Heyndrickxia acidicola: one gene and its partner. Each later gene encodes a partner of the first gene's protein in a complex. Links are inferred from orthologs where the notes say so. Each region holds a gene or a part of one and is shown on either strand. Other genes may lie near its edges. The genes, in order: mecA and clpC.

What was found.
Region 2: the proteins of mecA (region 1) and clpC are in contact, whole or in part, in a solved structure (PDB 3PXG), measured with the Bacillus subtilis proteins. The link is inferred for Heyndrickxia acidicola from one-to-one orthologs.

The regions. Positions count from the first base shown.
Region 1 is NZ_KV440953.1:2,227,938-2,231,138, reverse strand. Bases 96-2,963 are described here. They hold mecA (adaptor protein MecA), read left to right. Parts: upstream 96-1,135; coding sequence 1,136-1,792; downstream 1,793-2,963. Other genes in these bases: A5N88_RS10435 (competence protein CoiA), read left to right, coding at 2,028-2,963; spxA (transcriptional regulator SpxA), read left to right, coding at 434-829. Also shown: more of A5N88_RS10435, read left to right, coding at 2,964-3,201. UniProt on the Bacillus subtilis protein: Enables the recognition and targeting of unfolded and aggregated proteins to the ClpC protease or to other proteins involved in proteolysis. Acts negatively in the development of competence by binding ComK and recruiting it to the ClpCP protease.
Region 2 is NZ_KV440953.1:3,491,718-3,495,073, forward strand. What follows is about bases 189-3,211. They hold clpC (ATP-dependent protease ATP-binding subunit ClpC), read left to right. Parts: upstream 189-490; coding sequence 491-2,932; downstream 2,933-3,211. Other genes in these bases: mcsB (protein-arginine kinase McsB), read left to right, coding at 189-478. In the rest of the region: more of mcsB, read left to right, coding at 1-188; DNA repair protein RadA, read left to right, coding at 3,328-3,356. UniProt on the Bacillus subtilis protein: Competence gene repressor; required for cell growth at high temperature. Negative regulator of comK expression. May interact with MecA to negatively regulate comK.

The DNA of each region.
Region 1 (3,201 bases):
GAGGAGCTTAGCTTATCAAGATATACAACCGTTTTGGCTTATTGTTATTTGGCTTTCCACAACGAGGTTTTAGTGGAAAAGCTGGTTTCTTTACAGTATTTCCCGGGGAAAAATGAAAGCTGAAAAATTAATTTACAGAATAGATTTCTTTTTCAAGCATTCCAAATTTTTTTGACCCATAAGAACTAACATTTTAATCTTTTTTAAAAAAGGTTTAAAGGGCTTTATATGTGGTATTAAGAAAATGTACTAAGTAAGAAGGAATATGTTTGTACAACGGATGAATCATTTTTTTGAAAAAATATATGATTTGCTAGACAAATGTTGTATAATACATAATAGATATTGTTTATTTACATTAATTTTAATCTAAGGGACCATATCCTGTAGATTGGGACAATATAAAAAATACATTAGGAGTGTGAATGACTAAATGGTAACATTATACACTTCACCTAGTTGTACATCATGCAGAAAAGCACGAACTTGGCTTGAAGAAAACAATATTGAATATACAGAGCGTAATATTTTTTCTGAACCTCTTGGTTTAGAAGAAATCAAGGAAATTTTAAGGATGACAGAGGACGGAACGGATGAAATTATTTCAACTCGTTCTAAAACATTCCAAAAATTAAATGTAGATGTTGATACGCTTCCTTTACAGGAACTTTATACGCTTATTCAACAGAATCCTGGTTTGCTTCGCCGTCCCATTATTCTGGATGAAAAACGCCTGCAGGTTGGTTATAACGAAGATGAAATCCGCCGCTTCCTGCCAAGAAGAGTGAGAACGTACCAATTAAGGGAAGCTCAAAAGCTTGTCAATTAATTTTATTTCATAATATAAACAAAACGCCTTCATGTTACTGGGGGCGTTTTATTTCTTCATTAAAGGGTAAAGAATTCTTGAATTATCAGGTTTTCTTGGGTAAAATAATTTAAATACCCTTTTATTATCTGGGTATTAATGGATTTTTTAAAAATTGAGTTTTTATATTTCCAATTATTTAATTTTTATCATAAAATGAAGGTACAAGGTATTATACCTGAAAGCTTTATTTTCAGAAACATACTCATTGCCTTTTGTAAGGGAAATGTCCCTTCAACCACTTTAAGCAGAAGGGAGAGTTGATGTATGGATATCGAACGTATTAATGAAAATACAGTGAAGTTTTATATATCGTATGTTGATATAGAAAAAAGAGGGTTTAATCGTGAAGAAATATGGTATGATCGCGAGAGGAGCGAAGAACTGTTCTGGGAAATGATGGATGAAATTCATCATGAAGAAGAGTTTGTTCCCGAAGGTCCTTTATGGATTCAAGTGCAGGCACTGGATAAAGGACTGGAAGTATTAGTAACCAAAGCACAAATTTCCAAGGATGGACAACGATTTGAACTTCCTATACCAGAGGACAAATTTAAGGATCTGCCAATTAACGAGCGCATAGAGGAATTCCTGGATGAGCATTTTCAGGATCAAGTGAATGCGGAAGGAGATGGCACTTTAGAATTCACCATGTCGTTTAGGGATTTTGAAGACGTAATCTCCTTATCCAAGCGTACCAGTCTTGATAGTTTAGAGACAAAACTTTTTTCATATAATAACACGTACTATTTATATGTGGAATTTCCTGATGATATTTTCGAAGAAGAAGAAGACATTGATAATGCTTTAAGTATACTTCTTGAATACGGTGAAGAATCTTCGTATACCGTTCATCGGCTACAGGAGTACGGAAAATTAATTATTGATCAGAATGTATTTTCTAAGCTGAGAGAATTCTTTTAAATGAAACATTACCGGTTTTTGTGCCGGTAATGTTTTTTTTGGCAGGATAAGATGAATAAATTCTTAAAGCAAAGTTGTCTCTGTGTAGCTTCAACGCCTATCGGCCAGCGATTCTTTCCTTTATCTAAGCAGAAGTCTGCGAAATTCGTACACCCGTTTTGCAATGCGCTCACGCTTCTCTAAGCAGGAATATAGAAAGGCAAGATAGAATTAGAGTAGGAAAGGAAGGTGATATATGCTTATTGCACTAACGGAAAAAGGTATTGCAGTAAACTTGGTTTTTATAAAGAATCCAGCAGAGCTATTGAAATTAAAAGAGAAAGGAAAATTTTATTGTCCCCAATGTCAAAATTCTCTCCATTTAAAAATTGGTACTCAAAAAATTCCCCATTTTGCTCATACACGGCATTCCCATTGTCCAGGTTCAACTGAGGCAGAGAGCCCCATGCATTTAAAGGGTAAGCAGGATTTATTTCTATGGTTTAGAAAAAAGGGATGGGTGGCTGAGTTGGAACACTATGTACCTGAAATTCGGCAACGAGCAGATATTCTGGTTTCTAAAAATGGCCGTTCATTTGCAATTGAATACCAATGTTCTGTCATTCCTATCTCTCAATTGCAAGAAAGATCGAGGGGGTATTATTCACAAGGAATGACGCCTATGTGGATTCTTGGGGGATTTCCGTATCAAAGAATTCTTTCAGAAAGGGAACGATTGTACCGCATTACAGATTTTCAAATGTCATTTGCTTTCTTTCAAATGAATTCAGGTTTCTGCCTTTTGAGTTACCACCCATTTAACAAGCGTATGTATCAACTAATTCACATTCACCCCTTGACCGCAACAAAGGTCTTTGCGTATCTGGCCTGCCAACCCCTTGAAACGGTCTTACCCTCTATGCCTTTTCTATTAAATCTCACCAATCATGTGCAATATGAAGTATTTGACTTGCCTCAATGGTTCAAAGAAAAATCCAATTGGCTTCAAACGAAAATCTATTATGCAAGTTCAGGAAAAGACCCCTTTTTATTCGAAGTATATAAAAATGGACTCCATCCTTTGCTTCTTAATCCTGTAATTGGGATGCCTGTAGAGAGAATGGGAGTATGCAAATCCCATCCTATTGAATGGCAGTTTTATCTTTGGATAGATGCTTTGATTAAAATTCCAGCCGGAAAAACCTTTTCATTAGCGTTTATTCTTAATCTCTTTCACCGCCGAGTATCCAGTAAGCATCTCATTTTAAGAGAACTCCCCTTTATTTCCAGAAATCATATAACGGAAATGATCAGGCAGTATCTAGATTTATTAGTTCAATTAGATTATTTAAAACGTGAAGAACGGGGAATATATAAAATGATGAAAACAATCTCCCTTGCAAAAAATATAATGGAAGCAGAGGAATTAA
Region 2 (3,356 bases), 1.3 Mb from region 1 along the record:
TATTAGTCAACTGGGATTAGTGGTAAGAGGAATATATGGAGAAGGCAGTGAAGCGCAGGGGAATATATTTCAAATATCCAATCAAATCACTTTAGGAAAGTCAGAGCATGATATTGTTACAGACTTAGTAAGTGTTGTACACCAAATAATATCTCAGGAAAGACATGCCAGGGAAGCATTGATAAAATCATCAAACATACAATTAGAAGATAGGGTTTACCGATCATATGGTGTCCTTACTAACAGCAGGATCATTGAATCCAAAGAAGCAGCAAGATGTTTATCAGATGTCCGTTTGGGTATAGATACAGGATATATTAAAAATGTATCTAAAAGTATTTTAAATGAATTAATGATTATAACACAGCCAGGTTTTTTACAGCAGTATGCTGGAGGTCCGCTCCGTCCGTATGAGCGGGACATCAGAAGGGCTACACTCATAAGAGAAAGATTAAAATTAGAGAAAATGAATGGTTAGGAGGAAACCTTTATGATGTTTGGTCGTTTTACTGAAAGGGCACAAAAAGTACTTGCTTTATCCCAAGAGGAAGCAATTCGTTTAAGACATAACAATATTGGAACAGAACATATTTTACTTGGCTTAGTACGAGAAGGTGAAGGAATAGCTGCCAAAGCACTGTTTGGCCTTGGATTAAGCCCGGATAAAATTCAATCTGAAGTTGAAAACCTAATAGGCAAAGGGCAGGACTCCGGCCAGAATATTCACTATACTCCTAGGGCTAAAAAAGTCATTGAACTTTCAATGGATGAGGCACGCAAGCTGGGTCATTCATATGTAGGCACAGAACATATCCTTCTGGGACTAATTCGTGAAGGAGAAGGTGTAGCTGCGAGAGTTCTTAATAACCTTGGAGTCAGCTTAAATAAAGCGAGACAACAGGTTCTTCAATTGTTGGGCAGCAATGAAGCAGGAGGAGTACAGGGCAGCAATGCATCAAATGCAAGCACACCTACACTCGATAGTCTGGCAAGAGATTTAACTGCAATTGCCCGCGAGGATACGTTAGATCCTGTGATAGGGAGAAGCAAGGAGATTCAAAGGGTTATAGAGGTTTTAAGCCGAAGAACTAAAAATAACCCGGTTTTAATTGGAGAGCCCGGGGTAGGTAAGACAGCCATTGCGGAAGGGCTGGCCCAGCAAATCGTAAATAACGAAGTACCTGAAACCCTGAGGGATAAACGGGTTATGACTCTTGACATGGGTACGGTTGTGGCTGGTACGAAATACCGTGGGGAATTTGAGGACCGCCTGAAAAAGGTGATGGATGAAATACGCCAGGCAGGCAATATCATCTTGTTTATTGATGAACTTCATACGCTGATCGGTGCCGGCGGAGCAGAGGGTGCAATTGATGCATCCAATATATTGAAGCCATCTCTAGCGCGCGGTGAACTTCAGTGCATTGGTGCGACCACATTGGATGAGTATCGTAAATATATTGAAAAAGATGCGGCTTTAGAAAGGCGCTTCCAGCCTATACAAGTGGATGAACCTTCTATTGATGAATCCATTCAAATCTTAAAAGGTTTGCGCGATCGTTATGAAGCCCACCACCGTGTCTCTATTTCAGATGATGCAATTGATGCAGCGGTTAAATTATCTGATCGTTATATTTCTGACCGCTTCTTACCGGATAAGGCGATTGACCTTATTGATGAAGCAGGTTCGAAGGTCCGCCTCCGTTCTTATACAACACCGCCTAATTTAAAAGAGCTGGAAGTGAGATTAGACGAGATACGCAAAGAAAAAGATGCCTCTGTACAGAGCCAGGAATTTGAAAAAGCGGCTTCTTTGCGGGACGCAGAGCAAAAGCTTCGTGAGCAGCTGGAAGAAACGAAGAAATCTTGGAAAGAAAAACAAGGGCAGGAAAACAGTGCTGTCACTGTAGAGGATATTGCAAGTGTAGTTTCAACCTGGACTGGAATTCCCGTTTCAAGATTAGCTCAAACAGAGACTGAAAAGCTTCTTAATTTGGAAAAAATACTGCATGCCCGTGTCATTGGCCAGGAAGAAGCTGTTAATGCAATTTCTAAGGCTGTGCGCCGCGCAAGAGCAGGCTTAAAGGATCCTAAACGTCCAATTGGTTCATTTATCTTCCTTGGTCCTACAGGTGTTGGTAAAACGGAATTAGCAAGAGCACTAGCTGAAGCCATGTTTGGTGATGAAGATGCTATGATTCGTATCGACATGTCTGAGTATATGGAGAAGCACTCTACTTCACGGCTAGTGGGTTCACCTCCTGGTTATGTAGGTTTTGAAGAAGGCGGCCAATTAACGGAAAAAGTCCGCCGCAAACCATATTCTGTTATTCTTCTTGATGAAATTGAAAAAGCTCACCCGGATGTTTTTAATATCTTGCTGCAGGTGCTTGAAGATGGACGATTAACGGATTCAAAAGGCCGTACTGTTGATTTCCGCAACACTGTGCTGATTATGACTTCCAATGTTGGAGCTGAGGCTTTAAGACGAAATAAATATGTTGGATTCAATCTTCAAGATGGGAAACAGGACTATAAGGATATGAAAGGAAAAATGCTTGAGGAGCTTAAAAAAGCTTTCCGTCCTGAGTTCCTTAACCGTATTGATGAAATGATCGTATTCCATGCATTGGAAAAAGAACATTTAAGCAATATTATTACGCTTATGTCAGATCAATTAGTGAAGAGGTTAAGAGAAAAAGATATTGATCTTGAATTAACAGAAGCAGCAAAAGTAAAGCTTACTGAAGAAGGATATGATCCTGAATACGGAGCAAGGCCGCTGCGCAGGGCAATTCAAAAGCATATAGAAGACCGGTTATCAGAAGAACTGCTTAAAGGAAATATTAAAGATGGCCAGCAGGTGACAATTGATGTGCAAGATGGGGAATTTGTAGTAAATCCTGCAGCGGTATCTGGAACTGTTTCCTAACATTCTAAGAATATTTTAAGATTTGCTTGGTATAACAAAAGGGGTACATGAGTGATAAGCTTGTGCCCCCTTTTTTAAAGGTTAAGCATAAAATCTTAAATTAAATAAAGGATTAAACTAATCAGTTTTTGTCTAGCTTCAGCTCCAGCGCCTATCGGCTAGGGAGAACTGTTGTTTTTTAGCTCCTTACAGTAAAAAAAGGAAACAAAAGCAAACAAGTTAGCTCTTATTTCCTTTCTTTACTGTAAACTGAGCTGAAAAACGAGCAGTCATCTTAAAAAGCCCACATAAAACAGCCTGTGAGGGACTGACTATGGGGAACGCAACAAATTAAACAAAAACATCCAAGATAAAAAGGCTGAAGGAAGCTGTTAGAGGGAGAAAGGGAGTCTTTTATGGCCAAAAAAACAACCAAGTTCATTTG